DNA from 3 places in the Halomonas sp. YLGW01 genome. Region 1 is predicted to be linked to each of the others. Evidence: predicted binding sites of a transcription regulator. Region 1 holds the regulator's gene; each other region holds the start of a gene.

Region 1 (7,807 bases):
AATCGCCTCCAGCAGGATGTCATAGAGCTGGCGCTGCGTCTCGCTGTTGCGCAGCCGCTGGCGTGTCTCGGGGTCGTTCATGACCGCCGCGACCTGGCCGAGCAGGGCGAGGTGGGCGTCATCGGCTTCTTCCGGGACCAGCAACACGAAGACCAGATCGACGGGCTCGCCGTCGATGGCATCGAAGTCGACGGGCTCGCTGAGCTTGAGGAAGCCGGCCAGGGGAGACTTGCAGTGCGGGTTGCGCGCATGCGGGATGGCGACGCCGTGACCGATGCCGGTGCTGCCTAGCCGCTCGCGGCCGATCAGGCGACTGAAGACCTCCTGGCTATCGAGGCTGGGCGTGTTCTGGGCGATGAAGGTGCTGAAGAACTCCAGCACCCGCTTCTTGCTTCCCCCGGGCACACCGAACAGGGCGCGCTCGGGGGCAGGATGGATTCCAACGTCATGATGTCAGCGAGCGCCTGCGCCTTGGGCGCGCGCCTGGGCTTTTTCCTTGTGTTTGACAAGCTGACGGTCGAGCTTGTCGGCGAGGGCGTCGATCGCGGCGTACATGTCGACGTCTTCCGCTTCGGCATGCAGTTCGGCACCGGCGGCATGCAGGGTGCAGGAGGCCTGCTGGCGCTCTTTCTCGACGGAAAGGGTGGCCTGAACCGTGGTGATGTTGTCGTAATGACGCTCCAGGCGGGCGAGCTTCTCGTTCACATAGTCACGCAATGCGTCGGTCAGTTCGACGTGATGGCCGGTGATGTTGACTTGCATGGCACGCTCCTTATCCTGCGGTTGGCCAATCGATTGTAACCCTTTTTAGCGCCCTGCATACCCCTTCGCTTGGCGCTTTTCCAACGCAGCTACTTTCGGTGATTTTTCCACGCTTAGTCAATGGGTTATGCCTTGAAAACAGGCATTTCACACGACATCAGGAGAGTCGCTTGCGCTCGCTGGACGGCGGGATGCCCATCGCTTCGCGATACTTGGCCACGGTTCGTCTGGCGACCTGGATACCGCTTTCGGCCAGTAGGTCGACCAGTTTGCTGTCGGAGAGAGGCTTGCGCGGCGGCTCGCTGCCGATCAGCTTCTTCAGGCGAGCCCGAATGGCGGTGCTGGAGTGGGCGTCGCCACTGTCACCGCCGACCTGGCTCGAGAAGAAGTATTTCAGCTCGAAGACGCCCCGTGGCGTATGAATGAACTTCTGGGTAGTGACCCGCGAGATGGTCGACTCGTGCATCTCGACCTTGGTGGCGATGTCGGCGAGGATCAGCGGTTTCATGGCCTCCTCGCCCCGCTCGAGGAAGTCGATCTGGCGGGCCATGATCTCGCGCCCCACCCGCAGCAGGGTGTCATTGCGGCTCGACAGGCTCTTGATCAGCCAGCGTGCCTCCTGCAGGTGCTGCTTCATGAAGGTGTTGTCGTCGCTCTTGTCGGCCCGGCGGATCAGGGCGGCATAATCCGGCTGGATGCGCATCCGCGGCAGCGCCTCCGAATTGAGCTCGATGCGCCAGCCTTCCTGGGTGTGGCGGGCGATCAGGTCGGGAATCACGTAGTCACTGCCCGTGCTGTCGAAGGCCTGGCCCGGGCGAGGGTCCAGCGTCCGAATGAGCGCAATCACCTGGTCGAGCTGGGCGTCGTCCAGCCGCAGCCGGCGCTTGAGCAGCTTGCGATCATCGCCGGCGAGGGCCTCCAGAAACTGGCGCACCAGGCGCTTGGCCTGGGGCAGCAGGGGTAGGTCCGGCGGCAGGGCGCCCAGCTGCAGCAGCAGGCATTCACGCAGATCGCGCGCAAAGACGCCGGTCGGTTCGAACTGCTGCACGCGCAGCAGCACCCGCTCGACGTCGCCGGTCTTGAGGCCGTCGAGGCCCTGGGCACGCAGGCCCTGAGTCAGGTCGTCGAGGCCTCCCTCGAGATAGCCGCTGGGAGTGACCGCGTCGATCAGGCTCTCGGCAATCTGGCGCTCGGTATCGCTGACATCGGCCATGGCCAGTTGCCAGGCGAGGTGATCGTGCAGGCTTACGCCGATGGCGTTGCGGTCGAGGTCGGGGCCTTCCGCGCTGCCGCTCGGCGCCGCCATGTCCTGGTAGGTGTCGGACCAGTCGCTGTCTGTCGACAGCTCGCTGGGGATCTCGGTGGACCAGTCGTCCTCGCGGGGTTCGGCGACGTCCTGCTCGCCGTAAGCCTCGTCGAGTTCCAGCATCGGATTGGTTTCCAGTGCCTGCTGGATCTCCTGGCGCAGGTCCAGGGTCGAGAGCTGCAACAGCGCGATGGCCTGCTGAAGCTGGGGCGTCATGGTCAGCTGGGTGCCGACGCGGAGTTGCAACGAGGGTTTCATGACCATGGCAAGGCGCGTGTCAGGCAGAAATGGAATGACTAACTTAGCCGTTGACCGGAGGCCGTGCAAGCCGTTGGTGATGATTTATTAGCAATAAGCGTGCCATGCGCAACTTTCGTGCCGCTCAGGGGGTAGCGCCTGCTCGCTGCGGGGTTGGGAGCGAGGGAGCGGGGTAGGGAGGCGACCAAGGCCTCCCGAGTCGCCGGGTCGAGGCTAGAGCCGGAAATCCTCGCCGAGATAGACGTCTCGGACCTTCTGATTGGCGAGGATGGCCTCGGCATTGCCTGCGGCGATGATCTCGCCGTCGCCGACGATATAGGCGCTGTCACAGATGTCCAGGGTCTCGCGCACGTTGTGGTCGGTGATTAGCACGCCGATGCCCCGGTCGCGCAGGGCGCGGATGATCGACTTGATGTCGGAGACCGAGATCGGGTCGACGCCGGCGAAGGGTTCGTCCAGCAGGATGAAGGCCGGTTCGGTGGCCAGGGCTCTGGCGATTTCGACCCGACGCCGCTCGCCGCCCGACAAGCTCATGCCGGTATTGTCGCGAATATGGGTGATGTGGAACTCGTTCAGGAGCTCCTCCAGGCGTGCTCGGCGGCCGTCGCGGTCCAGGTCCCGGCGGGTCTCCAGGATGGCCATGATGTTGTCGGTGACCGACAGTTTGCGAAAGATCGAGGCTTCCTGGGGCAGATAGCCGATGCCGGCCAGGGCGCGCTCGTGCATGGCGGCCCGGGACAGGTCCCGGTCGTCGATATGGACCGTGCCGGCATCGGCGCGTACCAGGCCGACGATCATGTAGAAGGAGGTGGTCTTGCCGGCACCGTTGGGGCCCAGCAGGCCGACGATCTGGCCCTGGTCGATGGACAGGCTAATGTCCTTGACCACGCGACGTCGCTTGTAGCTCTTGGCCAGATGCTGAACGCTGAGGGTCTTCATGGGGAGCCTTATTGCTGGGGAGTCAGGGTCATGCGCACGCGCTGGCGTGTCTCGCCATCGTTGTCGACGCCGCTGTCGGCTTCGACCAGGCGGCGATCCAGGTAGTAGTCGACCCTGGCGCCGCTGAATCTGTCCCGGCCACGGTGAAGTTCCGCCTGGTCGATCAGCTCCACCCGCCGCTCGAGGGTATGGTAGACGATGGTGCGTCCCCAGCCCTTGACGAGGGGCGCCTCGGGGCTCGGCTGCTGTTCGATGTAGGCTCGCTCGCCGGTGGCGCGTACGCGGGAGACCTCGCCCTGATCGGTGCGGGAGATGGTGACGCGCTGGCCGGTCAGCTGCATGCTGCCCTGGCGCATGTCGACGTCGCCGCTGTAGACGGCGGTGCCGGCCTGGTCGTCGAGCTCGAGGCGATCGGCGACGATCTCGATGGGGGCGCTGGCATCGCCGTCGAGGGCCATGGCCGGCAGCGTGATCAGGCTCAGCAGGGCGGGCAGCAGCAGGCCAAGAGCCCGGCGGGTAAGGTCGCGTCGCGTCATGGGGCTTGCTCCTCGGGGGGGTGAAAACCGCGTACGTTGCCGGTCAGCTGCAGCCGGTCGTCGTCGAACCAGACATCCAGCCTGTCGCCGCGCACGCGCTGCGAGGACTGAGTGATGCGCGCCTCGCTGTCGCTCCAGGCATGATTGGTGTCGGTGTCGATGTTCAGGGTCTCGGTGTTCAGTTGCCAGCCCTCGCCGGGGGATTCCAGGTGGGCCGCACCGCTCAGCACCAGCGGGTTGCCGCCGGGGCCGAGGGTGCCTTGTCGGCCGCTGGCCCGCCACAGTTCCCCGTCGTCATCGAGCAGGCGCGTCCGGGGCGTGTCGGCGCGGGTCGTGTCGTCGTGAGGGGTGTGAACCAGGCGCGGTGTCTCCAGGCGCTGATGCGGGCGCCCCTGGGCATCGAAGCGGGTCAGGGTCACGCCCTCGAGGTAGAAGTCGGGCTCACCGGCGCTGTCGGTAGGCACCGGCCCCGGCGCGCGCACGTCACGCTGCTCGACGAGCGTCAGCACGGCACCCAGGGCGACCAGCAGCAGGGCTAGCCAGACGCGGGGCGAGGGGCGGGGCAGGCGCAGTGCCATCAGGGCCGACCGCGATCCGTGGCATCTAGGCTGTATCGGTCCATCACCGCGGCCCAATGGCCCTGGCTCTCCAGCAGGGTGTCGCAGATATCGCGCACGGCCCCGTGGCCGCCGCTGCGTTCGGTGACCCAGTCGGCCTCGCGACGCATGTAGGGCGGCGCGTTGGGTACGGTGATGCCGAGGCCGGCCGCTTGGATGGCGGCCAGATCCTGAAGGTCATCGCCACAGTAGGCGGCCTGCTCAAGCTCGAGACCGAGGCTTTGGGTCAGTTCGCGCAGGGCGGTGAGCTTGTCGTCCCGGTGCTGGAAGACGTGCTCGATCCCCAGGGCGGCGGCGCGCTGGGTGACCATCGGCGATTCGCGGCCGGTGATCAGGGCGACCTCGACGCCGGCCTGGCGCAGCAGCTTGATGCCATGGCCGTCCTGGGTGTGAAAGGCCTTGATCTCGATGCCGTCGGCCTGGAAATAGAGGCGGCCGTCGGTGAGAACGCCGTCCACGTCCAGGGCCAGCAGCCTGACTTTTCGTGCGCGATCGGCAAGCGTCGGGGCGAGCGGTGAATCGGGTGACATGACAACTCCTTAGATGACGCCGCTTCTCAGCAGGTCGTGCATGTGCAGGGCGCCGACCGGGCGGCTTTCTCCGTCGACCACGGCCAGCGCGCTGATGCGGCTCTCTTCCATGATACGCACCGCTTCGGCCGCAAGCACGTCGGCCTGGGTGCGCTTGCCGGGAGAGGTCATGACCTCTTCGACGCGCAGGGCGTGCAGATCGCTATGCTGGTCGAGGGTGCGGCGCAGGTCGCCGTCGGTGTAGACACCGGCGAGGCGACCGTCCGGGGCGATCACGCAGGTGAAGCCGAGTCCCTGGCGCGTGATCTCGATCAAGGCGTCGCGCAGCGGGCTGCCCAACGGCACCTGTGGCAGGCGGTCGCCCTGATGCATCAGGTCGCCCACGGTAAGCAGCAGTCGTCGTCCCAGGCTACCGCCGGGATGCGAGAGGGCGAAGTCCTCGGCGGTGAAGCCGCGGGCCTCGAGCAGTGCCACCGCCAGGGCATCGCCCAGCACCAGGGCGGCGGTGGTGGAGGCGGTCGGTGCCAGGTCCAGTGGGCAGGCCTCACGTTCGACGCCGGCATCGAGGTGGGCCTCGGCGTGGCGGGCCAGCGTCGAATCGGGGCGGCCGGTCATGCTGATCAGCGGCACATCCATGCGCTTGAGCAGCGGCAGCAGGGCGGTCACCTCGGCAGTCTCGCCGGAGTTGGACAGTGCCAGCACCACGTCGCCGGGCGTGATCATGCCCAGATCGCCATGGCTGGCCTCGCCTGGGTGGACGAAGAAGGCCGGGGTGCCGGTGCTGGCGAGCGTCGCTGCGATCTTGCCGCCGACATGGCCGGACTTGCCCATGCCGGTGACCACCACGCGGCCCGAGCAGCCGAGCAGCAGCTCGCAGGCGCGGTCGAAGCCGGCGTCGATACGGGCCTCGAGGGCCTCGATGGCATCGCGTTCGATACCCAGGGTGCGGCGCGCGCTGGCCCGATAGGCCGAATCTTGTGCATCAGTCATGGGGAAATTGTTGCCCGTTGTCAGGTGTCGCTCAAGCGCCCGTGAGGCTGGACTGGAGCAGTAGGCCCAGGTAGCCGACATAGATCAGCACCAGCAGGGCGCCGGGGAGGCGGCCCAGGGTGCCGCGGCGCTGCCACAACAGCCAGCTGCCGAGCAGTAGGGTCAGCAGCAGCATGGTGGGATAGTCGCGGCTGATGGCGTGGGCATCGACCGGGCCCGGGGCGAGCAGGCCGGGCATCGGCAGCACCGCCAGCATGTTGAACAGGTTCGAGCCGATGACGTTGCCGATGGCGATATCGTGGTGTCGCTTCAGGGCGCTGGCCACGCAGGCGCCGAGTTCCGGCAGGCTGGTGCCGATGGCGACCACGGTGAGGCCGATCACCAGCTCGCTGACGCCGAAAGCACTGGCGATCTCGCTGGCGCCCCACACCAGTAGGCGGGAACTCGCCACCAGCAGGATCAGGGTGGCGATCAGCCAGGCCAGCGCCCGGGGCAAGGCCATGTCCGGGATCTCGCCGTCCTGAGTGTCGCCGTCGCCGTTGCCGCCATCGGCCTTGAACAGCCACCACAGGCTGAAGATCAGCAGGGCGGCCAGCAGCAGGGCATCGAAGAGGCCCAGTTCACCGTCGGCCAGCGCGTAGCCGGCAAGCCCGGTGGCGCCCAGCAACAGGGGGAGTTCGCGGCGCACGATCGAGAAACGCACCGGCACCGGCACGATCAGGGCGGTGATGCCGAGCACCAGGCCGATATTGGCGATGTTGGACCCCAGGGCGTTACCGGTGGCGAGATCAGGCGTGCCATCGAGCGAGGCCATGATGGCGACGATGATCTCGGGGGCCGAGGTGCCCAGCGCGACGATGGTCATGCCGATCAGCAGTGTGCTCATGCCCGCCCGATACGCCGTGGCGGCCGCGGCGCCCACGAAGCGGTCGGCGCTCCACAAGAGGCCCAGGAAGCCAAGCACGACGGCGAGCAGGGGTAGCAGCATCATTAAGGAGGGATCCATGTCGGTCAGTGAGAAGCGGCCAATTAAACGCGTTGAGGCGCCGCGAATCAAGGCGAGTCGCGGCGCCTGCGCGGGGCGCTAGCGGGGATCGTGGCAGTTAATATACAATGTTCGATAATTTTCGGGTGGAGGTTAGGACGCCATGCACGATTCACCCCTGGTGGTGGTCGAAGGGCTACGCTTTTCTCGTGGCGATAGGGAAATCTTTCGGGGCGTGGATCTCGCCATCCCCCGTGGCAAGATCACGGCGATCATGGGGCCGAGTGGATCCGGCAAGACCACCCTGCTCAAGCTGATCGGTGGCCAGCTGGCCCCGGATGCGGGCCGGGTGATGATCGATGGCGAGGATCTCCATGCCCTGAGTCGCAAGAAGCTGTTCGCCCTGCGGCGGCGGATGGGCATGCTGTTTCAGAGCGGCGCCTTGTTCTCGGACCTGAGCGTCTTCGAGAACGTGGCCTTTCCGCTGCGGGTGCACACGGACCTGCCCGACGCCATGATTCGCGACGTGGTGTTGATGAAACTCGAGGCCGTGGGGTTGCGCGGCGCCCGCGAGTTGATGCCGGCCGAGCTGTCCGGCGGCATGGCGCGCCGGGTGGCGCTGGCACGGGCGCTGGCCTTGGACCCGGAGCTGATCTTCTACGATGAGCCCTTCGTCGGCCAGGACCCTATTTCCATGGGTGTGCTGGTGCAGCTGATTCGTCGCGTCAACGATGCCCTGGGGCTCACCGCCGTGGTGGTCTCCCACGACATCAAGGAGACGCTGTCGATCGCCGACTATGTCTATGTAATCGCCGACGGCAAGGTGATGGCTCAGGGTACGCCCGAGAGCCTCGATGTCGATCAGGATCCCCGCGTCCGCCAAT
Region 2 (7,807 bases), 970 kb from region 1:
CCCAGCAGAACGCCGCTCTGGTCGAGGAATCCACCACCGCCGCCGAGCAGCTGAAGGATCAGGCGGATCGTCTGGCCGAGGCGGTGGCCGGCTTCACCCTGCGCGAGAAAACCGAGCGGCCGGCCCTGGCCTCACCCGGACAGCGCTGATCGCGGCCCCCGGCGAGGCGCCGCTCATGGGGTGACGGGCAGGGGAATCTGGTCGCTGCGCTGGATGCCGGCGGTCATCTGCCGGCACAGCTTGAGGTATTCGCGCATGCCGGTGGTCAGGTACTTGTGGCGATGCCAGATGAAGGAGAACTGGCGGCGCAGGTCGAGCTCCGGGGTGGGAAGCGCCACCAGGCTGCCCCGGCGGAAGGCATCGCGCAACGCCAGGCGCGACACGCAGCCGATGCCGAGCCCGGACTCCACCGCTCGCTTGATGCCCTCGGTGTGCTCCAGCTCCAGCAGGATGTTGAAGCGGCCACGGCGATGGCGGGCGGCGTGCTCCAGGGTCAAGCGGGTCCCCGACCCCTGCTCGCGCATGATCCAGTCCTCGCGCAGCAGGCGATCCATGTCCAGCGCGCCGCTTCCCGCCAGGGGGTGATGAGGCGCACAGAACACCACCAGCTCATCCTCCACCCAGGGCTGCATCACCAGCGCCTCGTGCTGGCAGTCGCCCTCGATCAGTCCCAGGTCCAGCTCATGTTGCGCCACCCGTTCGATGATGCTCTGGGTGTTGCCCACCTGCAGACGCACCCGGCTGTCCGGGTGCGCCTTGAGGAAGTCGCTGACCAGCAGGGTGGCCAGGTAGTTGCCGATGGTCAGGGTGGCGCCGACGTCCAGCGAGCCGATGCCGTGCTGGCCGCGCAGCAATTCCTCGATCTCCTCGCCTCGGTCGAGTAGCGCTACCGCCTTGGGCAGTAGCTGGAAGCCCAGGGCGTTGAGCTTGAGGCGCTTGCCGACTCGGTCGAGCAGCTGGCAGTCGAACTGGCGCTCCAGCTCGGCAAGCGCGGTGCTGGCCGCCGACTGTGACAGTGAAAGCTCCCGGGCGGCCCGGGAGACGCTCTCGTGCTGGGCGACGGCGACGAAGACTTCGAGCTGGCGCAGGGTATAGCGCATGGTCACTCTCGGTAGCGGGGTATATCTACATTATAGATAAGTGTTATCCATACAAACCATTTAACAGATAGGTTGTCGGCTCTTAGAATTCAATCATCAAAATCTTCGGCGACGTTATTCGTCTTTGGAATATAAGACGATTCGCGTCTCGGGAATCTAAGGAGCCGGTCATGAGCAAGTTTGCCCTGGAAGAAGTCCTGAGCGTCCATCACTGGAACGACACCCTGTTCAGTTTCAAGACCACCCGCGAACGCAGCCTGCGCTTCAAGAACGGTCAGTTCGTGATGATCGGCCTCGAGGTCGAGGGCAAGCCGCTGATGCGCGCCTACTCCATCGCCAGCCCGAACTACGAGGATCACCTCGAGTTCTTCAGCATCAAGGTGCCCGACGGTCCCCTGACCTCGCGCCTGCAGCACCTCGAGGTCGGCGATCAGATCATGGTCAGCCGCAAGCCCACCGGCACCCTGGTCACCGATGACCTGCTGCCGGGCCGCAACCTCTACCTGCTGTCCACCGGCACCGGCCTCGCGCCCTTCATGAGCCTGATCCAGGACCCGGAGGTCTACGAGCGCTTCGAGAAGATCGTGCTTATCCACGGCGTGCGCACCGTCAGCGAACTTGCCTATGCCGACTTCATCACCAAGGACCTGCCGGCGCACGAATACCTGGGCGAGGAGATCGCCGAGAAGCTGGTCTACTACCCGACGGTGACCCGCGAGGCCTTCCACACCCAGGGTCGCCTGACCGATCATATCCGCAGCGGTAAGCTCGCCGAGGACACCGGCCTGCCGCCGCTGGACCCGAAGCAGGACCGCGCCATGATCTGCGGCAGCCCGGCGATGCTGGACGAATCCAGCGCCCTGCTCGACGACCTGGGCTTCAAGATCTCGCCGCGCCTGGGCGAGCCCGGCGACTACGTGATCGAGCGAGCCTTCGTCGAGAAGTAAGCCTGAGACGCTTGAAGAGCGCCGCTCAGCGGCGGGAAGGCGAAAGAAAACCCCGTGGCCTTGGCCACGGGGTTTTTCATGGGTAAGGGCAGCGTCAGGCTGATCGAGCTTCGAGCTTCGAGCTTCGAGCTTCGAGCTTCGAGCTTCGAGCTTCGAGCTTCGAGCTTCGAGCTTCGAGCTTCGAGCTTCGAGCTTAGACGGCGTCCTTGTCCTTCTCGCCGGTGCGGATACGAATCACCTGCTCCAGCGGCGAGACGAAGATCTTGCCATCGCCGATCTTGCCGGTGTTGGCCACCTGGGTGATGGAGTCGATCACCTGTTCGGCCATGGCATCGTCCACCGCTACCTCGAGCTTCACCTTGGGCAGGAAGTCGACCACATACTCGGCGCCGCGGTACAGCTCGGTGTGGCCCTTCTGACGGCCGAAGCCCTTGACCTCGGTGACGGTGATGCCCTGCACGCCAATCTCGGAAAGCGCTTCCCGGACGTCGTCGAGCTTGAACGGCTTGATGATGGCGGTCACCAGCTTCATGGTCATTCTCCTTGCATTCGGTGGTAGGGGCGCGGTGGCCGCCGGGGGCAGGCGACGCGACAGATCCCGCGAGCATGCCCTCAAGCATACACCGCACCGGGCGGGAATAAAAAAGGCCCCCGTTAGGGGGCCAGGGGAGCACGCCAGCTCACTCGGTGTGTCGCCTCACTTCTTGGCGACGTAGAACTCGGGGTAGGCTTCCAGGCCGCACTCGGCCAGGTCGACGCCTTCGTATTCTTCTTCTTCGCTGACTCGTACGCCCATGATGGCCTTGAGGATCAGCCACACCACCAGGCTGGCCAGGAAGACCCAGGCGAAGATGCCGATGATGCCGATGATCTGGGCGCCGAAGGAGGCCCCGTCGTTGGACAGCGGCACGGCCAGGACGCCCCAGATGCCGACCACACCGTGCACCGAGATGGCGCCGACCGGGTCATCGAGCTTGAGCTTGTCGAGGCTGACGATGGACAGCACCACGATCAGGCCACCGATGGCACCGATGAAGGCGGCACCCAGTGCGGAGGGCGACAGCGGGTCGGCGGTGATGGCGACGAGGCCGGCCAGGGCGCCGTTCAGGCACATGGTCAGGTCGGCCTTGCGGAACCACAGCTTGGCCAGGATCAGGGCGGCGATCACGCCGCCGGCCGCCGCGGCATTGGTGTTGACGAATACCTGAGCCACATTGTTGGCGGAAGAGGCATCGGACATCTTCAGCTCGGAGCCGCCGTTGAAGCCGAACCAGCCCATCCACAGGATGAAGGTACCGATGGTGGCCAGCGGCAGGTTGGCGCCCGGGATGGCGTAGATGGAGCCGTCCTTGCCGTACTTGCCCTTGCGCGGACCCAGCACCAGCACGCCAGCGAGTGCCGCGGCCGCACCGGCCATGTGCACGATGCCGGAACCGGCGTAGTCGGAGTAGCCGACCTCGGACAGCCAACCGCCGCCCCAGGTCCAGAAGCCGGATACCGGATAGATGAAGCCGGTCATGACCACCGCGAAGGCGAGGAAGGCCCACAGCTTCATGCGTTCGGCCACGGCGCCGGAGACGATGGACATGGCGGTCGCCACGAACACCACCTGGAAGAAGAAGTCGGAGCGCATGGAGTAATAGGGCGCGTCGTCACCGCCGCCGGTGATGGCGTCCAGGGTGTTCTCGCTGCCGATCAGGAAGCCCAGGTTCGGCAGGAAGCCGCCGGCACTGCTGGAATACATGATGTAGTAGCCGATCAGCAGGTACATGGTGCAGGCGATCGCGAACAGGGCGATGTTCTTGGTCAGGATCTCGGCGGTGTTCTTGGAACGGACAAGGCCCGCCTCGAGCATCGCGAAGCCGGCGGCCATCCACATCACCAGCACGCCGCAGATGAGGAAGTAGAAGGTATCGAGCGCGTAAGTCAGCTCTGAAAGTTCGATCATGGGTACTCTCCTGGGCCAGCGTTGCCTTTGTCGTTGTGACGCTGACGGTGGTACTCGCGTTATGGGGTTAAGTTGTTGCCAGGGCCCTGCGTCGGGTCACCTCAGACCGCGTCGGCGCCACGTTCGCCGGTGCGGATGCGGATCACGTCCTCCAGCGGGGTGACGAACAGCTTGCCGTCGCCGATCTTGCCGCTGTTGGCAGCGTTGCGAATGGCCTCGAGAACGCTTTCGAGCCGTGAGTCGTCGACGGCGATCTCGACCTTCACCTTGGGCAGGAAGTCGACCACGTACTCGGCGCCGCGGTAGAGCTCGGTGTGCCCCTTCTGGCGGCCGAAGCCCTTGACCTCGGTCACGGTGATGCCCTGAACGCCATTGTCGGCGAGGGCCTCGCGGACATCGTCGAGCTTGAAGGGCTTGATGATGGCAGTGATGAGTTTCATTCCGTGTCTCCCACTGAAAGGGGTTGTCGGTGGCGTGCTGGCTTGGGTGGTGCGTATCTCAGGGTTAGCGGGTAGCGTGCCAAGATAGAAAAAAAATCAATAAATCAGTCAATTGAGAGAGCGGCGAGCGGTGGCGGCGTCGAGGTGGCGCAGTCTGGCATCCGGGGGCGCACTAATATGGTGCCAATGCATCGCGGCGGTGCGCCGGGAGGGTGCGCGACCGGGGCGGCGCGGGAAGGAGGCGGGGTTGGACCGGTCGTGAGGGCCCGCATGGCATGCGTGATCGCGCGGCCTTGCGTATCCTGTATCCAGCCATCGATATTGACCGACAGGAGTGCGACCCATGGTGACGAACGATCGAATCAGCCGTCTGGCCCAGCAGCTCGGCGAGCGTCTGCAGGGCGCCTCCCATGCGCCGGAGGAGCTGCAGCGCGGCGTGCAGCAGGTGGTACGGGGCGCCTTCGAGCGCATGGAGCTGGTGACCCGCGAGGACTTCGACATCCTGATGGATGTGCTGCAGCGTACCCGCTCACGGGTCGAGGGACTGGAGAAGCAGGTCGCGGCGCTGGAGGCTGCCCTCGATCAGGGCGCCTCGACCACCAGCGAGTCTTCTCTGGCGGCCGAGCCGGCCCCGGCCGAGGCGTCGACAGCGCGGACAGAGCAGCCAGACACCGGCACCGCTGCCGCCAACGCCGGGCCTGAGGCAGAGGGTGAGGAAAGCGGCAAGGTAAGTGGTAAGGCAAGCGGCGAGGACCGCAAGGCGGGTGACGACAAGCCGACCTCGGGCCGGTCCTAGCGTTGGCGTCTTTCCGGGCGCGTCGGCGACAGGCCGGCGTGTCCTAGGCTAGTGTCTAGGAGACGACACTGAGCTACGCAAGGAACGCGTATGACACTGGCGATCATCTCGAGCCGGGCGAGCCTCGGCCTCGAGGCCCCGGAAGTGCTGGTCGAGGTCCACCTGGCCAATGGCCTGCCGGGCCTGACCCTGGTGGGCCTGCCGGAGACCGCGGTCAAGGAAAGCCGCGAACGGGTGCGCAGCGCCCTGATCAATTCCCAGCTCGAATTCCCCAACACCCGCCGCATCACCCTCAATCTGGCGCCCGCTGATCTGCCCAAGGAAGGCGGGCGCTTCGATCTGCCGATCGCGCTGGGCATCCTGGTGGCTTCCGGCCAGCTGCCCGCCGAGTCCTTGACCGATCTCGAGTGCCTCGGCGAGCTGGCGCTCGATGGTCGCCTGCGTCTGGTACCCGGCGTGCTGCCGGTGGCGCTCGCCACCCGTGCTCGGGGTCGCAAGCTGATCGTGCCGCGGGCCAACGCGGACGAGGCGGCGCTCGCCGGCGGGCTCGAGGTCCTGCCCGCCGATCATCTGCTCGAGGTGGTGGCGCATCTGGTCAAGCAGGCGCCACTGACGCCCCATCGCCTGGCCGCTCCCCTGCCACCGGCGGTGATCGGTGCCGATCTCGCCGAGGTGCGCGGCCAGCACCAGGCTCGCCGGGCGCTGGAGGTGGCCGCCGCCGGCGGGCACAACCTGTTAAAGTTGTGTCTTTAGAGACCCACAATATCTCAAAGTTAATAGCTTCGGCTAGGACTAGGGGCTCACCCTCTCCGTAGAGGTTTTGGTAACGGGTAAACCGATTGGCTAGGCTGCCCTCTCCTAGCAGACGACTATTATCCGAGATCGAGCTACAGCTACGTACCCGGCATTTCCCCTGCATCGGTCAAGGGAGTGTGAATGCTAACGACGACCATTGCCCGAGTATCGGGTGGTGGCTTAGGCAAATCTAATCTATGCTGCTGGTTAACTTAACAAGGAACTGTAAAGGAGAAGGGTAGTGCTCTATATAGGGGGTTTTGTTGCTGCGCTGGTTGTTTTTCTTCTTTTGTTAAAAGCATTTGGTTCTGGCAAAGGGTTTATGAAAGCTGCTCTATATCATTATTACATGGATGGGAGGGAAGGGATAATAGAAACTCATGGGCCAGATGCTGCAGTGCCTGATATTGCATATCGTATGGCAGCCAGAACGTATCAGAACATGAATAATAGTCAGCAAGATTCCAGCTTTTGCTTTGAAGTCCTTAATTACCAAGTTAGGAACTATGGGGGGCGGAAAGCGATGCTTCAAGCTGCGCGTCAACGCCATTTCCCAGAGTGACTTGGCCATGTTAGGCCACAAGCTTTAACGAGATCAGTTCATTGAGCCTGTCATGCAGCCAAGCAGCCCAGTGAGGAGGGAAACCGAGGGCAAGGAATATCTCTATTGCCCCTCAGGTCGACCTGTCTGCCTTCCTGAGCTGCGCTCCCTAATGCGCCTATGGCTATGCAAGCCCTCAGGGAGCTTGCACAAGATTTCTGGTCGATGCGGGCTAGCGGGTGCGGTGCAGGCTGGAAGGCGGGTGCATGGGCTCCAGTCCAAGAATAAGGTTCGCTCGATCCCCGCATCGAAGACTTATCCCACACTATAGAAGCGATGGTGACTCAGGGGCTGCCCCTAGATCATTGGAGCGATGCCAGCCCTACTTCCTACCTCCGGTAGTCAGCACGGGGAGTCCTAGGATTCCTAGGACGTAACAGGATTAGCTGGAAGCACGCGCAGCGTAACGTCATGGGGTGGCGCTATATATACAAGTATAAATTCCTAATGCACCGTTCATCCTAGTACCCTCCCTCCCTCCCTCCCTCCCTCCTTTTCTTAGAAAAGGGATGGTCTGTAACGCTCTATACGTCCTTGGTTCTGCTGCTTTGGAAGAACCAAAGTTAAGAAATGGTCTAGGGTGTCGAGAATAGCACTCTTGTCTATTCGCCCCCGTGTCCATTGTCGCCTTGCTAGTCTTCTATAGCTTCAACAGCTTCTCTCAAGCCTGCCTTTGCAGCCGAGCCTTTGGCTCTGCATTGGCGGGCTTCTTTTCGCCTAAATGAGAATTGTTACTGATTGTCGGCATGGCCCTGTCCGGGCTCTATGCGACCGCCTCAGGCGTTCTGAGTGCCAGCAGTACCCATGGGCAGATCAAGGTCGAATCGTTTAGCAGTGGGCCTGTAGGGCCTGCTTAAGACCTATCTGGGATCAGATGTCCTGTCGGGTGCCTCAGAAGCACGGCTCTCCTTGAAAAGAAGGGGACTCGCAGGGGCATAGCCCTGCGGATTTCAAGCACAGGCGGGCTTGCTGGCGCTATCATGGGCTTGCTAGTGCATAGATGCGAACTATTCTCAAGGTTGCCTTTGAAGCCCTGTGCCTCTCAAGTCGCCTTTTCTGGCTCTCTCAGGCGATGCAGGGAGAAGCAGTACGGTACAGCAGGTCATGGCCGGATCGCCCGGCAGAGGGAGCCACAGACAGCAGTCGGGTGGGATCTCAGCGCCAGCAGGGACAAGCCCAA
Region 3 (7,807 bases), 1.3 Mb from region 1:
ACGACATCAAGTGGGTTGACCTGCGCTTCACCGATACCATCGGCAAGGAGCAGCATGTCACCATTCCGGCCAGCTCCGTGGATGAGGAGTTCTTCGACAACGGTCAGATGTTCGACGGTTCCTCCATCTCTGGCTGGAAGGGCATCAACGAGTCCGACATGATCCTGCGTCCGGAAGACGGCAGCGCCTACCTGGACCCGTTCACCGAAGACGCTACCCTGGTACTGCGCTGCGACATCATCGAGCCGGCCACCATGCAGGGCTACGAGCGTGATCCGCGCTCCATCGCCAAGCGCGCCGAGGCCTACCTGCAGTCCACTGGCCTTGGCGACACCGCCTTCTTCGGCCCGGAGCCTGAGTTCTTCATCTTCGACGAGGTGCACTGGAAGTCCGACATCCAGGGCGCGATGTACAAGATCACTTCCGAGGAAGGTGCCTGGGCCACCGACAGTGCCGTCGAAGGCGGCAACCTGGGCCACCGTCCGCGGGTCAAGGGCGGCTACTTCCCGGTTCCGCCGGTGGACAGCTTCCACGACATGCGCGGCGCCATGTGCAACACCCTGGAAGCCATCGGCCAGAGCGTCGAGGTGCATCACCACGAGGTCTCCAACGCCGGCCAGAACGAGATCGGGGTCAAGTTCAACACCCTGGTCAAGAAGGCCGACGAAGTGCAGTCCATGAAGTACGTGATCCACAACGTGGCGCACGCCTATGGCAAGACGGCCACCTTCATGCCCAAGCCGCTGGTCGGTGACAACGGCTCCGGCATGCACGTCCACCAGTCCTTCTGGAAGGACGGCGTCAACCAGTTCGCCGGCGACGAGTACGCGGGCCTGTCCGAAATGGCGCTCTACTACATCGGCGGCATCATCAAGCACGCCCGTGCGCTGAACGCCTTCACCAACGCCTCCACCAACTCCTACAAGCGTCTGGTGCCGGGCTTCGAGGCGCCGGTGATGCTGGCCTATTCGGCTCGCAACCGCTCCGCCTCCATCCGTATCCCCTACACCGCCAGCCCGAAGGGCAAGCGTGTCGAGGCCCGCTTCCCGGACCCGACCGCCAACCCGTACCTGTGCTTCGCGGCGATGCTGATGGCCGGTATCGATGGCATCAAGAACAAGATCCATCCGGGCGATGCCATGGACAAGAACCTCTATGACCTGCCGCCGGAAGAGGGCAAGGCCATCCCGACCGTCGCCGAGAGCCTGGACCAGGCGCTGGCGGCGCTGGACGCCGATCGCGGCTTCCTGACCGAGGGTGGCGTCTTCACCGATGACATGATCGATGCCTACATCGAACTCAAGGAAGAGGACGTCGAGCGTCTGCGCATGACCACGCATCCGATCGAGTTCGACATGTACTACAGCTGCTAACGACAGCTGCTGATCGACGCCTGCCGGCCCTGTCGGCAAGCGTTGGCCAATCGGCTCAAGGGGACCGCTCACGCGGTCCCCTTTTTGGTTACACTCGAGGTAGTCAGCAGCGGACACCGCCGGTGGGCGGCATAGCCAGCAGCCAGGGAGAGCAAGCGATGCGAGGAGCTAGAAGGACGGCGGGAGTCCTGTTGATGGCCGTGTTAATGCCGTCGGTGCAGGCCGCCACGGTGTATCGCCACGTCGATGAGCAGGGCAACGTCAGCTACTCCGACCGCCCGCAGCAGGGGGAGGCGGTCGAGCTGGCGCCGCTGACCGTGGTGCCTGCGCCGCGCGCCTCCTCAACGTTCACCGGTCGCGACACCGCCAAGGCGGCTACGCCGTCGCCACCCTTCCTGCCCTATTCCACCTTCCGCATTGCGTCTCCCGGCGACGAGCAGACCCTGCCGACGGGCTATGCCGGCAATGTCCAGGTCGAGGTCGCCATCGAGCCGGCCCTGCGGGAGGATCATCGGGTGCGCCTGCTCCTCGATGGTCGGCTCAGTCAGTCGGCCCTGCACTCCGACGCCTTCATGCTCACCAATCTGGACCGAGGCGAGCACCAGTTGGTCGCAGAGCTGCTGGATGCCGATGGCCGCGTGCGCCATCGTAGTGAGCCGGTCACCCTCTTCGTGCAGCGCGCCAGCGTCAACCTGCCTCGCAATCCCCAGTAACGCCCCTCGGACTCCAGTCAGCTCCCCCCGGTCACCCGGTGCCTCCTGCCCGATGGGCGTGGCGCTGGGTGATCGTGATGGTCCTCGTTCACGAGACGGATGGCTGAGACCCCGGGGCTCGTGCTCGCGCCGATTCGATGCCGCCGGTTCGATGACAGGCGCCGACCCTCGCGGCGTCGTGAGGCGTGCAGTGAGGCGACACCAGGACTCGTTCTGCACTAATATGGTGCACATGTGCGGTCGCCATGGTCTGCCAGGGCCGGCGTGACCGCCTCGGCAAGGCTGGCGCGCTTCTTGCAGAGCAATAGGAAATGCTGACCGAGTGAAGGGCACCATGTATCAACGTCTGCTGGAGCACCTGAGTGCCGCCGTCCTGCTGCTGGATGGTGGTCTTCGGGTGCGCTGGATGAATCCCGCCGCCGAGGCGCTGCTGGCCGTCAGCCTCAAGCGGGTTCACGGCACCTGTCTCGAACCGCTGGAGGGCATCGACGGCGCCATCGCCGAGGTGCTGTGCAAGGCCCGCGATGAGCTGCATCCCTTCACCCAGCGGGAGGCGGTGCTGACCACCGGCAGCGGTGAGGTGGTCACCGCCGACTTCACGGTCACGCCGCTGTCGCAGCAGGAGCTGCTGCTCGAGATCGAGCCCCGCGACCGCCTGATGCGCATCTCCCGGGAGGAGGCGCTGATTGCCCGCCAGCAGACCATCAAGACCCTGACCCGCGGACTGGCGCACGAGATCAAGAATCCCCTGGGGGGCATCCGAGGGGCCGCCCAGCTGCTGGAGCGCGATCTGCCGGACCCGTCGCTTGCGGAGTTCACCCGCATCATCGTCGAGGAGGCGGACCGCCTGCGCGATCTGGTCGATCGCATGCTCGGTCCCAACCAGCCGGTTCATGATGCGCTGTTCAACATTCACAAGGTGCTCGAGCGGGTGCGCTCCCTGATCGTCGCCGAACACCCGGACGTGCAGCTGGTGCGCGACTACGACCCCAGCCTGCCGGAGCTTGTGGGGGACGAGGCGCGGATGATCCAGGCGGTGCTCAACATCGCCCGCAACGCCGTCGAGGCCATGGGCGAGGCCGGCACCGAGGCCCCGCGCCTGACCCTGCGCACCCGCGCCCGGCGCCAGTTCACCCTCGGCTCCGAGCGCCATCGGCTGGTCTGCGAGGTGGCGATCATCGACAACGGCCCGGGAGTCCCCGAGTCGCTGCGCGAGACCCTGTTCTTCCCGATGGTCTCCGGCCGCGCCGAGGGCAGTGGCCTGGGGCTGTCCATCGCCCAGTCCATCCTGCACAAGCATCAGGGGCTGATCGAGTGCGACAGCGAGCCGGGCGCCACCGAATTCCGGTTGCTGGTGCCGCTGGATGCCTCGTCTTCCCGTTCGGAGGACCGGCCATGAGGGTTTCTACCGTTCTTATCACTGCTCACGCCCCGACCCTGCTGGAGGCATCATGACCGACCCCGCGCGTATCGTTATCGTCGACGACGACCGTGCCATCCGTTGGGTACTGGAGCGCTCCCTGGCGCAGCCGGACCTGGCGGTCGAAAGCTTCGAACGCGCCGATGCGGCGCTGGCCAGTCTGGAGGCCTCGCCCCCCGACGTGCTGGTCACCGACATCCGCATGCCGGGGCTCGATGGCCTCGAGCTGATGGCCAGGGTCCGCGAGCGCCATCCGAACATGCCGGTGATCGTGATGACCGCTCATTCGGATCTCGACAGCGCCGTGGCCTCCTACCAGGGCGGCGCCTTCGAATACCTGCCGAAGCCCTTCGACGTCGACGAGGCCCTGGCCCTGGTGCGTCGCGCCGTGGCCCATGCCCGGGAGCGTCAGCGCCCGGCCGAGGCACCGGTCGGGCTGAGCGCCGAGATCATCGGCGAGGCGCCGGCCATGCAGGAGGTGTTTCGCGCCATCGGCCGGCTCTCCCACTCGCATATCACCGTGCTGATCAACGGCGAATCCGGTACCGGCAAGGAGCGGGTCGCCCAGGCCCTTCATCAGCACAGCCCCCGGGCCGGACAGCCCTTCATCGCCCTGAACATGGCCGCGATACCCAAGGACCTGATGGAGTCCGAGCTGTTCGGCCACGAGAAGGGCGCCTTCACCGGCGCCGCCGCCCAGCGTCGCGGACGCTTCGAGCAGGCCGACGGGGGCACCCTGTTCCTCGACGAGATCGGCGACATGCCGCCGGATACCCAGACCCGCCTCTTGCGGGTGCTGGCCGACGGCGAGTTCTATCGGGTCGGGGGCCATGTATCGGTCAAGGCCGACGTGCGCATCATCGCCGCCACCCACCAGAACCTCGAGACCCTGGTCAGCGACGGTCGCTTCCGCGAGGACCTGTTCCATCGCCTCAACGTGATCCGCGTGCACCTGCCGACCCTGGCCGAGCGCCGGGAGGACATCCCGCGCCTCACCCAGCACTTCCTGGCCGAGGCGGCCAAGGAGCTGGCCACCGAGACCAAGGTGCTGACCCCGGAGGCCGAGGCGCACCTCACCCGTCTGCCCTGGCCCGGCAACGTGCGCCAGCTCGAGAACACCTGCCGCTGGCTGACCGTGATGGCCTCCGGGCGCGAGGTGCTGATCGACGACCTGCCGCCGGAGCTGCGCTCCACCGAGGGCACCGAGACGGCCGCCGGCGATTGGCGCAGCGCCTTCCGCGACTGGGCCGACCGGGCGCTGGCCGGCGGCCAGACGCATCTGCTCGAGGAGGCCGTGCCGGACTTCGAGCGCATCCTCATCGAGACGGCGCTCAAGCACACCGGCGGGCGCAAGGGTGAGGCCGCGGAATTGCTGGGTTGGGGTCGCAACACTCTGACCCGAAAATTGAAGGTGCTGCTGCCGGCGCTGGCCGACGACTGAGAAGGGCTCGGCTGGAGGCGCAACACCTGCTTGTCATACCCCCCGGCAAGCTGAAGGCCCTACTGCCGGCATTGACCGACGATTGAGGACGTCGCTGTCGGTGCGGCCGGGCGACGGAGGGCTGTCGCCGGCCCGATGCCACAACGCCGACCCCGGTTACCCGGGGTCGGCGTTGTCGTTAAGGGCTCATGGCCGGTCGCGGCTCACGGCTCACGACTTACGGTTCTGGATTCATGACGGAAAGGAGAACTGGGCACCCTCGCGGATGCCGGCCGATGGCCAGCGCTGGGTGACGGTCTTGCGCTTGGTGTAGAAGCGCACGGCGTCCGGACCGTAGGCGGCGAGGTCGCCGAACAGTGAACGCTTCCAGCCGCCGAAGCTGTGGTAGGACACCGGCACCGGCAGCGGTACGTTGATGCCCACCATGCCGACCTGGATGCGGTCGCTGAAGTAGCGGGCCGCCTCGCCGTCACGGGTATAGAGGCAGGTGCCATTGCCGTACTCGTGATCGTCGATCAGGCGCATGGCGGCGTCCATGGAGTCGACCCGCACCACCAGCAGCACCGGCCCGAAGATCTCTTCGAGGTAGCAGGTCATCTCGGGAGTCACCCGGTCGATCAGGGTGCCGCCGACATAGAAGCCGTTCTCATGGCCCGGTACCGTCACCCCGCGTCCGTCGACCACCAGCTCCGCGCCCTCGCGCTCGGCCCCGTCGATATAGCCACAGACCTTCTCCTGATGGGCGCGGGTGATCACCGGGCCGAAGTCGTTCTCGGCGGCATGGAAGGGGCCGACCTTCAGGGTCTTCATCGCCTCCTGCATCTTGGCGATCAGGGCGTCGGCGGCCGCGTCGCCCACGGCCACAGCCACGGACAACGCCATGCAGCGCTCGCCCGACGAGCCGAAGGCGGCCCCGGTCAGCGAGCTGACCACGTTGTCCATGTCGGCATCGGGCATCACGATGGCATGGTTCTTGGCGCCGCCCAGCGCCTGGCAGCGCTTGCCGTTGGCGCTGGCGCGGCTGTAGATATACTCGGCGATCGGCGTGGAGCCGACGAAGCTCACGGCCTTGACCCGGTCGTCGTCGAGCAGGGTGTCGACGGCTTCCTTGTCGCCGTTGACCACGTTCAGCACGCCGGTGGGCAGGCCCGCCTCCAGGGCCAGCTCGGCGATGAAGAGTGCCGAGCTGGGATCGCGTTCCGAGGGCTTGAGCACGAAGGTATTGCCGGTGGCGATGGCCATGGGATACATCCATAGCGGCACCATGGCCGGGAAGTTGAAGGGCGTGATGCCGGCGACCACACCCAGCGGCTGGAACTCGCTCCAGGAGTCGATGCCGGGGCCGGTGTTCTTGCTGTATTCGCCCTTGAGCAGTTCCGGCGCCCCGCAGGCGTATTCGACGTTCTCGATGCCGCGGGCGAGCTCCCCCTGGGCGTCGTGGACGATCTTGCCGTGCTCCTGGCCGATCAACCGGCAGATCTCGTCGGCATGCTGCTCCAGCAGTGCCTTGAAGCGGTACATGACTCGCGCCCGTTTGGCGGGCGGGGTGTCGCGCCAGGCCGGGTGGGCCGCCTCGGCGGCGGCGATGGCCTCCTCGACGGTGGACTTGCTGGCCAGGCTGACCTGGCCGGCGACCTCGCCGGTGGAGGGATTGAAGATGTCCTGGGTGCGTCCGTCGCGGTCGACGCGGGTGCCGTTGATCAGATGGCCAAGCGTGGTCATGGGGTTTCTCTCCAGAGGTGGATATTGGGTGTCGATGCAGTGAGCCCCCGATGACGGCCATCGGAAGCAAGACAGAGCGAGGGTCCTTTGCCATGGATGGCAAAAGTAGCGCCCAGGGAAGGGTTCACCGCGCCCTCGCGGCGTCTTGCTCCCGAATGCGCCCGCTGCGCTTGCCGGGCAGGGGCGTTAGGGGGCACGGCGTCAGTCCAGCTCGCCGATGGCATCGCCCAGGGCGTTGATCAGCCGGTCGATCTCCTCGCGCTCGACGATGAAGGGCAGGCCTAGCTGGATGGTGTCGCCGCCGTAGCGGACGTAGAAGCCCTTCTCCCAGCACTTCATGGCGATCTCGAAGGGCCGGCGGGCCGGCTCGCCGGGGTAGGGCTCGATCTGCAGGGCGCCGGCGAGGCCGTAGTTGCGAATATCGCTGATGTAGCGAGTGCCCTTGAGAGAATGCAGGGCCTCCTCGAACACCGGCGCCATCTCCCGCACCCGGTCGACCAGGCGCTCGTTCTCGAGCACGTCCAGAGCCGCCAGGGCCGCGGCGCAGGCCACCGGATGTCCCGAGTAGGTGTAGCCGTGGGGCAGCTCCATCATGTAGTCGAGGCCACCCTGTTCCATGAAGGTCTGGTAGATCTCGCCCTGCACGATGACCGCGCCCATGGGCACCGCGCCATTGGTCAGCTGCTTGGCGACGTTCATGATGTCCGGCACCACGCCGAATTCCTGGGAGCCGGTCATCGACCCCATGCGCCCGAAGCCGGTGATCACCTCGTCGAAGATCAGCAGGATGTCGTTGGCATCGCAGATCTCGCGTAGCCGCTTCAGGTAGCCCTGGGGCGGCGGGATCACCCCAGCGGACCCGGCCATGGGCTCGACGATCACCGCGGCGATGTTGGAGGCATCGTGCAGCGCGATCAGCTCCAGCAGATCCTCGGCGCGCTCGGCGCCCCGTTCGGGCATGCCGCGGGTGAAGGCGTTTTCCTTGAGCAGGGTATGCGGCAGATGATCGGCATCGACGCCCTGTCCATATAGGGTGCGGTTGGCCCCGATGCCGCCGACGCTGAAGCCGCCGAAGTTGACGCCGTGATAGCCCTTGCTGCGTCCGATCAGCTTGGTCTTGGTTGCCTTGCCCTTCTTG

The links. Region 1 encodes sigma-54, which starts transcription at its own class of promoters, with help from an activator protein. Its sites were predicted from a motif close to TGGCACNNNNNTTGCTNT; they were not measured.
Region 2: a site for sigma-54 is predicted at 4,500-4,517, ahead of IEJ03_RS00425 (P-II family nitrogen regulator). Genes of this name have one in related genera too.
Region 3: a site for sigma-54 is predicted at 2,370-2,387, ahead of glnL (nitrogen regulation protein NR(II)). Genes of this name have one in related genera too.

What each region holds. Positions count from the first base shown of each region.
Region 1 is NZ_CP062005.1:1,060,534-1,068,340, forward strand. It holds partial or broken gene ptsN (PTS IIA-like nitrogen regulatory protein PtsN) at 1-449, opposite strand, end outside; gene raiA (ribosome-associated translation inhibitor RaiA) at 454-762, opposite strand; gene IEJ03_RS04935 (RNA polymerase factor sigma-54) at 920-2,332, opposite strand; gene lptB (LPS export ABC transporter ATP-binding protein) at 2,540-3,265, opposite strand; gene lptA (lipopolysaccharide transport periplasmic protein LptA) at 3,274-3,801, opposite strand; gene lptC (LPS export ABC transporter periplasmic protein LptC) at 3,798-4,379, opposite strand; gene IEJ03_RS04955 (HAD hydrolase family protein) at 4,379-4,948, opposite strand; gene IEJ03_RS04960 (KpsF/GutQ family sugar-phosphate isomerase) at 4,958-5,938, opposite strand; gene IEJ03_RS04965 (calcium/sodium antiporter) at 5,970-6,929, opposite strand; gene IEJ03_RS04970 (ATP-binding cassette domain-containing protein) at 7,087-7,807, shown strand, end outside.
Region 2 is NZ_CP062005.1:90,184-97,990, forward strand. It holds gene IEJ03_RS00400 (methyl-accepting chemotaxis protein) at 1-149, shown strand, start outside; gene IEJ03_RS00405 (LysR family transcriptional regulator) at 174-1,100, opposite strand; gene IEJ03_RS00410 (ferredoxin--NADP reductase) at 1,271-2,047, shown strand; gene glnK (P-II family nitrogen regulator) at 2,241-2,579, opposite strand; gene IEJ03_RS00420 (ammonium transporter) at 2,745-3,995, opposite strand; gene IEJ03_RS00425 (P-II family nitrogen regulator) at 4,097-4,435, opposite strand; partial or broken gene IEJ03_RS15850 (accessory factor UbiK family protein) at 4,779-5,018, shown strand; partial or broken gene IEJ03_RS00435 (magnesium chelatase domain-containing protein) at 5,322-5,969, shown strand; gene IEJ03_RS00440 (hypothetical protein) at 6,268-6,588, shown strand.
Region 3 is NZ_CP062005.1:3,239,018-3,246,824, reverse strand. It holds gene glnA (glutamate--ammonia ligase) at 1-1,373, shown strand, start outside; gene IEJ03_RS14835 (DUF4124 domain-containing protein) at 1,568-2,086, shown strand; gene glnL (nitrogen regulation protein NR(II)) at 2,421-3,485, shown strand; gene glnG (nitrogen regulation protein NR(I)) at 3,538-4,947, shown strand; gene IEJ03_RS14820 (CoA-acylating methylmalonate-semialdehyde dehydrogenase) at 5,179-6,669, opposite strand; gene IEJ03_RS14815 (aspartate aminotransferase family protein) at 6,871-7,807, opposite strand, start outside.